3 regions of the Clostridium sp. LXY-7 genome follow, and region 2 is predicted to be linked to each of the others. Evidence: a T-box and tRNA genes for the amino acid it is inferred to sense, from the RefSeq annotation. Region 2 holds a T-box; the other regions hold tRNA genes.

Region 1 (3,274 bases), on a different contig from region 2:
TAAAAAGGAAAGAGGTATAATTATGAAAAAAAATATAGATATTCTTGTTGTTGGTTTTGCAATATTTTCAATGTTCTTCGGAGCAGGTAACTTAATATTTCCTCCATACATAGGAATGACTTCAGGTAGTGGTTGGGTAACAAGTTTCTTGGGATTTATTATTTCAGATGTGGGTATGATACTTTTATCAATTAATGCTATTGCAAAGGCTGGTTCTTATCAAGCAATTATAGGGAGGGCTGGTAAGAAATTTGGACTTGGTTTGGAAGTTATTATAATGCTTTGTTTAGGCCCAATTCTTATTGTTCCAAGAACTGGAGCGACAACTTTCGAAATGAGTATTGCTCCATTATTTGATTCAGTTAACCCAGTTATATTCTCTATTTTATTCTTTGCATTAACATTTCTTTTAACTGTAAAGCCAACTAAGGTTGTGGATATCATAGGTAAATTTTTAACTCCTGTACTTTTAATTGCTTTAACTGTATTAATAGTAAAAGGATTAGTTTCTCCTTTAGGTGAACTAAGTACTGCTATTGATTCAGAAAGCTTATTCTCAACTGGACTTACTCAAGGATACCAAACTATGGATGCTCTCGGGTCAGGTGGAATTGCTGCACTTATTATGATTTCATTCTTAGCTAAGGGATATAAAGATAAAAAAGAAGTTGCAAGTCTTACTGTACAAGCGTCTCTAGTAGCAGGTATTGGACTTATACTAGTATATGGTGGACTAGCATACTTAGGAGCTACTGTCTCAACTAGTTATGTTGATAGTATATCTCAAACAATATTATTAATTAATATAACAAATGACTTATTAGGATCTGCAGGAGCAGTTTTATTAAGTATAGTTGTTGCTTTTGCTTGTCTTACTACATCTATAGGTTTAACATCTGTTACTGCTAAGTATTTTGAAGATATTACCAATAAAAAAGTTAAATATCAATATATAGTTACATTGATTTGTGCGTTTAGTGCTGTCATTTCTAATTTAGGTGTTGATAAAATAATTTCTATAGCAGCTCCGATATTAACGATACTTTACCCAGTCGCTCTTGTTTTAGTTTTAATGGCATCTTTCAAAAATATATTTACTAAGGATTCTACTTACAGAGGTGCAGCCTATGCTACTTTGGCTATAAGTACACTTACTGTTATTGATAGTTTAGGTGTTAATATAAATTTTGTACACATTCTTCCTTTTGCTAGCTTAGGATTTAACTGGTTAATACCAGCAATAATAGGAGGTATACTAGGTACTTTTCTATTTAAAGATAAATCTATAGTTTTAATGAGTAAGGTTTCATAAAGCTATAAGTGAAAGGTTATTACATATGTGACATTGGCATGGGTCTCTAGATTTTTAGAGGTAGCTACATAAACCATTTTCCATAGAAAAGACTAATGTTTTATTCCAGAAATAGTCGAAAATATTATTAATGTAATTAAATACAATAGAATTATTAAATAGTATAAAATAATCAATAAAAAAGCCTTACATTAGCTGTAAGGCTTTTTTTGGTTGCGGGAGCAGGACTTGAACCTACGACCTTCGGGTTATGAGCCCGACGAGCTACCAACTGCTCCATCCCGCGATATTATGTTCGGCCTCGTTTCCTCAACCTATGTTTAGAGTATAGCCTAAGAATAAATTAAAGTCAAAGTAGCACAAGCTCATATTAGATTCTTAGAGCAAAGGAAGCCTTTTAGAGTCTGATATAACCTTAAATGCTACAAAGTAGGAATAATTATTTTGGTTTGTCATGAGCCAGATTTTGATCGAGATTTAGTAACTTATGGTTAAGGTAATAAAAATTATTTTATATGTCTAAAGGAAATATGGAGAAGGAGAATCACCTGTAACCAAGTGACTCTTTAATAATAAGCTTACTGCATCATCAAGGAGAGCTTTTTTAGGAAATTTAATGATCTACCTATAAACCATAGAAGTCTCTACAGATTGAAGTTCTCTTATGAATTCTTTTTTTACATAACCTTTCAGATTAAAGTTTTCATTAGAAATTATCTTTACTTCATACCATAGGGTATCTTGAACTTCTACTAAATCTAATAATTCAACCTTAGTGTTTGTAGAAATATTTCTTAACACTTGGCTATTATATATAGGACAGAGAAAAAGAGGACATCTAGTTGTTATTTCTCCAGAGAAAGAGGGAAGAGCGTGGTAATATATTTTTATGTTATCTGATGGTTTAGTTAAAATATTCATTTTAGTAGTTAACTCTCTATTTTGCTTTGTAAGCATCCTAATTTGTAAAACTGTAGTTTCTAATTTTCTTGACAGTAGAATATATAATATTCCAATAGCTGTGGTGGAGAACATAAATAGGTATAATAAAAAAGTTATCAAAGGAAACCTCCAAAAAAATACTTCTTATTCCTAATAATATTCACACCAAGTTAAATGTAGACATAAAAAAACTCCTAAAAATATAGGAGTTTTTATTATATAGATAAAATTAGATCTGTATAATCTTTTATAAATTTATCAGCTAGTTTCTTTATGTCATCATGATGCTCTTTGGAATGCTCATCATAAACACCAACTACTTTCATACCAGCTAATTTAGCACCATTTATTGCAGGTAGTATATCCTCAAAAACCATGCAATTTTCAGGAGCTATCCCAAGTTTATCAGCTGTTAGAAGATAGACGTCAGGAAAATCCTTGCCATGTGAAACCTCGTTAGTTAAGGTAATAACATCAAAATAGTTATATATATCATTAGTTTTTAAGCAAGCTTCTAATAATTCAAAGCTGTTACTAGTAGCTAAAGCTATCTTTATTTCATTAGCCTTTAGATAGTCTAAGAAATCTCTAGCACCTGGCTTCAAGGCTACCTTATTGCAATAGGTATCAAGGGCCATTTCATTCCAATGAGATTTTATTTCATCCGTAGAATAAGGAAGCTTAAAAGTGTCTTTAAAATAGTTAGCTACTTCATTAAAGCTTAAGTGAGATATTTCATCTTTAAGCCTTTGGGGTACCTCTATATTGTGTTTAGATAAGTATTCACAATCAATGTCATTCCATACCCACATTGAATCAACTATAGTTCCATCCATATCAAATATTACTGCTTTTATATTGTTTAACATTATTAATCACCCCACAGGTAGTATATCAAAAAAAACTATACTATTGAAGTGAAAAATTATGTCTATAGAGCAAGGCATCCTCAAAAAATAACTAAATTAGAAATTAATGAAATAAAGATTAGAATTTTCTGTGAAAAATTTTATTTTTATC
Region 2 (3,274 bases):
ATAGCAGTAAACTTAACAGTGATAATATTTAAATAGGAAAGTGTGCTTTAGCACACTTCCTTACAATTTATAATCACCAATCTCGAAGTAAACTCTTCTTCTTGTACATATATAGCAATAGAAGTCCATCTATTGTCCATTGAACTACACAAATTATCCAAAATACAGTTATAGATGATTTTAATATGTATATAAAGTAGAATACTAGAGGGAGTCTGACAAACCATGAGGTTATGAAAGCTATAGTAAATGGAGTTTTAGTATCTCCGTGTCCTTTAAATATACCACTAGTAATCATTGATAAACCAATCATAGGTTGTTCTAAAGCAGCTATCATTAGACAATAAGAACCAAGCTTTATAACCTCTGTATCTTTGCTATTAATAAATAAACTTATAAGTTGAGAAGGAAAAAGTAAAAATAAGATAGAAAATATGCTCATAACTCCAATACCTAGTATTGTAGAAGTTCTACCATATTCTTTAGCTTTTTTATAATTCTTTTCTCCAACTTTATTTCCAACTAAACTTGTAGCAGCTACAGCAAATCCCCATCCAGGCATAAAAGATATATTCTCTAAAGTTAAAGTGATTTGATTAGCAGCAAAAGCTATAGTACCTAAGTGCATAATCATCATACTTGTAAAAAGCCTAGCCAGGCTATAAGCAGCTTCTTGCATACCAGCAGGAATTGAAAGAGTAAGGAGTTTTTTTATTCTCTTAAGATTAAATTTGGACATATACTTAAATTTGATCTTAATAACGGATTTTTTACATGTATAAATATAGGCATAGATAAAACCGCCTATATTGGCTAAGGTAGTGGCAATAGCAGCTCCCTCTACACCAAGCTCAGGAAATCCTAGGTATCCAAAGATTAATATAATGTCTAAGGAAAGATTAATAACTAGCATTACAAATGAAACTATCATAGGAGTTTTAGTATTTCCATAAGAACGCTGAATAGCAGCTAACATACTAGTTAACATATTAAAAGGTAGTCCTATACATATTATGTTTATGTATGTAGTACCAAGGCCTATAATACTTGAACTGGCACCAGCTAACACTAATAACTTTTTACTGAATATGAATATAAATAATGTAGTTATTATACTTATTAATCCACCAATTGAAAATCCAATAGTAGCATATTCATTAGCGGCATCTAGTTCTTTAGCTCCATATTTTCTTGCTACAATTGAAGTTATGCCGATAGAAACACTTTGAGCAATAAGAATATTAGTAAAGGTATAAATAATTTCACAGGAAATACCTACAGCACTAACGGTCACGTCACCACCATATTGACCTATAAGCATAGTGTCAGTAGTCCATATCATAGTGTATAAAAGCATTTCAAGTACAGCGGGTAGTGACAATCTAAGGACATCTTTAATTGTATCCTTTTTAAGTCCCATCTTTTCTCTTACGAATTCCATAAAAGACCTCCATTTTACATATAATAATAATTATACAATATAGTTGAAACTAAGTCATATGTTTTAGTGAAAGACAACCGAAGGCTATTTTTCACTATTGACATATATTATTTTTAACATTATGATTAAATTAATATTGAATAATTAATGCTATGAAGAGAAGAGTACTGAAATGAGTTTTCGAAAGAGAGCTGGATAAGGTGAAAACCAGCGAAAATTAACTTCAGGAACATGGCCTCTGAGCAGATTTTCTGAAAGCTACTGCTTAGGGAAATAGGGATAGTCACCCATAAAAGACAGAGTAATGTGAAACTTATATTTAAAATTGGTATGAAGTTACTTAATAAGGTGTTTACTGTAAGGTAAATGCAAAATAGAGTGGTACCACGTGTATAATACGTCTCTATATGGATAAATATTCATATAGAGACTTTTTTATATTTAAATGTAAGTATGGAAATTCTAAGAGAGTTTTATCATTTACTAGGGAGCAAAGCGCACACTTATCTACAACCGAAAGTTGCAATTCACTAATTAATACATAATTAGTGAGAATTTATCATTGGAATAGAGGAGGAAAAACAATGAGTAAAAAACCATTTTATATTACTACACCAATATATTATCCATCTGCAAACCTACATATAGGAAATACATATACAACAGTAGCAGCAGATGCATTAGCTAGATTTAAGAGATTTACAGGACATGATGTAATGTTCTTAACAGGAACTGATGAACATGGTCAAAAGCTTCAAAGAATAGCAGAAGAAAAAGGTGTTACACCTATAGAGTATATAGATGAAATTGTTGCTGGGATAAAGGATCTTTGGAGTATGATGGATATAAGTTATGATAAATTCATTAGAACTACAGAGGATTATCATAAAAATGCAGTTCAAAAAATATTTAAACAACTATATGACCAAGGAGATATATATAAGAGCTCCTATGAAGGATGGTATTGTACTCCATGTGAATCTTTCTGGACAGAAACTCAAGCCGTGGATGGAAAATGTCCTGACTGTGGAAGGCCAGTAGAAAAAGCAAAGGAAGAAGCTTATTTCTTTAAAATGTCTAAATATGCAGACAGACTTTTAGAGCATATTGAAACTCATCCAGAATTTATTCAACCAGAGTCAAGAAAAAATGAGATGGTTAATAATTTCTTAAAACCTGGACTTCAGGATTTATGTGTATCAAGAACATCCTTTAATTGGGGAGTACCTGTAGAGTTTGACCCAGGTCATGTAATTTATGTTTGGATAGATGCACTATCAAACTATATTACGGCTCTAGGGTATAATAGTGAAGATACAGAGCTTTATAAGAAATATTGGCCGGCAGATGTGCATCTAATAGGAAAGGATATCTTAAGATTTCATACTATTTATTGGCCAATAATGTTAATGGCATTAGGAGTAGAACTTCCAAAACAAGTATTTGGTCATGGATGGCTTTTAGTTGATGGAGGAAAGATGTCTAAATCTAAAGGTAATGTAGTTGACCCAGTGATACTTGTAAATCACTTTGGAGTAGATGCGGTAAGATATTATTTATTGCATGAAATACCTTTTGGTTCAGATGGATTATTCAATAATGAGATATTCATAAAGAAAACTAACTCAGATTTAGCTAACGACCTAGGAAATCTAGTTTCAAGAACAGTTACTATGGTTGAGAAATACTTTGATGGAGTTATACCTGCACCAGAGGTTAAAGAAGCAGTGGATGATGAATTAATATCATTAGCTCTTGTTACACCTAAAAAAGTAAACGAAGAAATTGAAAAACTTAAAATATGTGATGCATTAGATCATGTTTGGGCATTAA
Region 3 (3,274 bases), on a different contig from region 2:
ATCTCTACGAAATTCTCTACAAGACCTTTGTAACTTTGCTAAGAAAAATAACTTTTCAGTAGCTTTACCCTTTAATCTTGGATGTCATAGAGGTGGAGGAGATTGGAACACTATCGTAGTTATGTTAGATAGCATTTTTGATGATAGTGGAGTTGATATAACCTTATATAGATTTCAGCAATAACTAAGTTTCTTAAGTAGTAATCTAGAAAATTAAGTCCTATTTAAAAGCTTTTAGTACAAGCTCAACTCCCTATGAGTTGAAGTTAATACATAAACCTTAAAATAGCCTCCATTTTAAATTGAGGCTATTTTCACTAACTGCTTCTACTATCCCACCTATTTAACCAATACATAAACCCACTGGCAATTACTCCAATTCCAAAGCACATCACCCATAGGTTAAACAATCCAAACCTCTCTATAAATCCTCCAAATAAATAAGGTCCTACAGCAAATCCAGCTCCTGAAATAATAGTAACTACTGTATTAAATCTTCCTCTATGACTCATTGGTGAATTATTTGCAATATACACTCCTGAGTTAGTAGCCTCAATTATTTCACCTATAGTATATATAACTGCCGATATTATATATATCCAAAATGCATTAGCGAATCCTAACATTCCAAAGCCTATTGCATACAGCATGCTAGCTATCCCTACTGCAACTACTGCCTTAAGTTTCATGGTAACCTTTGTAATAGCTATTGTCCCAGCTACCACTACTAAAGCATTTAATGACATTAGAACGCCAAAATACTTTGAACCTAGTCCATCTCCAAAGGTATTGGCTAATTGAATAGGTATTGCAAAACCAATGGTTGAATAAATAAAGGTATTTAATAGCTTCCCAAATAAAAATAATAACAGCTTTGGTCTTTTAATTAGTGCATTAAATACACTTCCACTCTCTGCTGCTTCTTCATCCTCTATGTTCTTACTGTCTTCAATATCCTTGTCACTAGGTTTAGTTTCTTCAATAAATAATGCCACCATTATTGTTACAATTATAAGCGATATAATATTGCCTAAAAATATCCAATTCGTATGGTTTTCATATAAAAATCCAGCTATCATTGGCCCTATAGAAAAACCTATATTAGTTCCAAAATACAAAAAGGAATATACCTGTTTTCTATTATCTTTATCCGTCAAATCTATTATTATGGCTGAATTAACTGTTTGGGATGCTCCTGAAAACATTCCATATAATATAATAAATCTTGGTATTAGCAATGAATTCCCTAAAAATACACATGGTATAAAACATAGTATTGCTAGCACTTGAAAACTTAAAAATAGCTTCTTACGTCCCAATCTATCTGTCAATTTTCCTCCAATAATAGAACCCACTGCCTGAGCAAGAGCTGACATCATGAAATACACTCCCGCTTCTGTTGGAGAAAGACCTAATCTTTCTGTTAAGAATAGTGTTAAAAATGGGAAAACAAAATTTCCCATACTATTTACTATACGTGCTATGAATAATATGTATATTGACTTTGAGAATCCAGAGTAAACCTTTAACTTTTTCATTAAATTCATAACAATACCTCTTTTTCTTAGTAAAATTTCTATATAAAGATATTCTATGAATTGTATAAATTTCCTTTTTATTATAGCTACTAATAAATCTAATTTTTCAATATATTGAACATTTTTTAATATTTATAAAATTTACCTTGACTTCTATTCATAAATCATCTATACTTATAACATAGGTTAAGGAAATTACTTAACAACTTAATATCGCGGGATGGAGCAGTTGGTAGCTCGTTGGGCTCATAACCCAAAGGTCGTAGGTTCAAGTCCTGCTCCCGCAACCAAAAAAACATTCTAATATTTAGAATGTTTTTTGTTTTATTTCTCTAGCCAATCCCAAAATTTAATGGTTCCTCTAAAGGCAATATTTATTCCATTATCTGTAGTGGTAACCTTTTTTACCTCTAATTGCTTAATGGCATCAAAGGAAATAATTATGTCTCCATTATTCTTATCAAATTCTATTATAGATGTATCAACACTTTGATTAAAAATCATTTTCTTTGAAATAGGTATAAATCCAATCCTACCCTCTTTATAATGGAAAATTCCCTTTCCATTTTTAGCCCTACAACTAAAAACAAGTTTCGCTTCTACGGGTATTTTCTTATAATTAATCCGAAAATATAAATTTATATAGTCTTTATCAGTATAAACTCCTACCCCTGTTATAATCTCCTTCAGTTCTGGCATATCTTTTATGGCACTAATAAATAAATCCTCCAGTTCCTCTTCGGTAAATATAGTATCTGATTCTACATATACTTCCTTAAGAGAAATATCAAAGTCATTTGGTAAAAACTTTTTTAACAGATTTTTTCTATCTAATTTAATCTCCTTATTTATATAAGCAACCTTTGTCTTAGGTGCAAAGCTTAAATAATAAACTCCTGCAACAATTTGAATAATTACTATTGATAAGACTATTGCACTGGCTATGTATAATTTATGTTTTCTGCTAATGGCTATCACCTTCTTTTAGATATATAATCATTATTATATTCAAAATTCTTATAAAAAAACAAATTATTTATGAAAGTAAAAAACAAAAATCACCCTAATCTTTAGGATGATTTTTGCCTTTGTTTTATATTAATCTTATAGATCGTTTCTCCATAACCCATGTAAATTACAATACTCTCTTACTGCAATAACTTTATCATAATCTACACAGAAACATGCCTCTGGAGTATCTCCTGGATTTAAGTGTGCTCTATATACTTCATTCTCTGTTAAAACTTCTATCCAATTAATCCAGTGCTCTGGTGTCATTGGATGTTGAACTTCTCCAACTTTAACCTTGATTCCTCCATCTACCTTTTCAACTACTGGTAAATGTTTTTCTCCTGCTCCATCTCTTGTTGCTTCATTTTTTAAAGTCATTGGCTTGCCACAGCATACTAAAGTACCACCAGCAGCTCCTACAACTTCAACTATGTTACCACAGATCTCACATTTATAGATTTCATTTAATTTTGTCATTATTATTTCCTCCTCTATAATTTTAGTTTAACAAGTCATCTAATTTGTTACCTATATTTACTATTATATATATTTGTGCAATGAAATGGAATAGTTCCATACTGTGTATTAACACTTTATTAACTATATATACTCACCCTTTAGCATTGAAAATATACACATAGAATAATATTTCCCATCTATTTTTTTACACTCCCTTAAGGTTCCTTCTTTGATAAAACCCTCGGATTCATAAAGCTTAATTCCTC

Evidence for each region. A T-box is a leader RNA that pairs with one kind of tRNA and senses whether it is charged. The one in region 2 lies ahead of metG (methionine--tRNA ligase), so its partner is inferred to be a tRNA-Met.
Region 1: it has a tRNA-Met gene. The T-box ahead of metG (methionine--tRNA ligase) is inferred to sense a tRNA for this amino acid. The anticodon was not compared.
Region 3: it has a tRNA-Met gene. The T-box ahead of metG (methionine--tRNA ligase) is inferred to sense a tRNA for this amino acid. The anticodon was not compared.

What each region holds. Positions count from the first base shown of each region.
Region 1 covers NZ_JBLLJL010000007.1:28,857-32,130, reverse strand. The annotation lists gene brnQ (branched-chain amino acid transport system II carrier protein) at 23-1,312, shown strand; tRNA gene ACI48Q_RS19005 (tRNA-Met) at 1,523-1,598, opposite strand; gene ACI48Q_RS19000 (hypothetical protein) at 1,934-2,374, opposite strand; gene ACI48Q_RS18995 (HAD family hydrolase) at 2,470-3,123, opposite strand; gene ACI48Q_RS18990 ([Fe-Fe] hydrogenase large subunit C-terminal domain-containing protein) at 3,242-3,274, opposite strand, start outside.
Region 2 covers NZ_JBLLJL010000003.1:42,044-45,317, forward strand. The annotation lists gene ACI48Q_RS13195 (spore maturation protein) at 1-36, shown strand, start outside; gene ACI48Q_RS13200 (MATE family efflux transporter) at 74-1,420, opposite strand; T-box leader at 1,585-1,849, shown strand; gene metG (methionine--tRNA ligase) at 2,026-3,274, shown strand, end outside.
Region 3 covers NZ_JBLLJL010000005.1:286,461-289,734, forward strand. The annotation lists gene ACI48Q_RS17690 (macro domain-containing protein) at 1-184, shown strand, start outside; gene ACI48Q_RS17695 (MDR family MFS transporter) at 318-1,547, opposite strand; tRNA gene ACI48Q_RS17700 (tRNA-Met) at 1,753-1,828, shown strand; gene ACI48Q_RS17705 (hypothetical protein) at 1,863-2,516, opposite strand; gene ACI48Q_RS17710 (desulfoferrodoxin) at 2,643-3,026, opposite strand; gene ACI48Q_RS17715 (GNAT family N-acetyltransferase) at 3,150-3,274, opposite strand, start outside.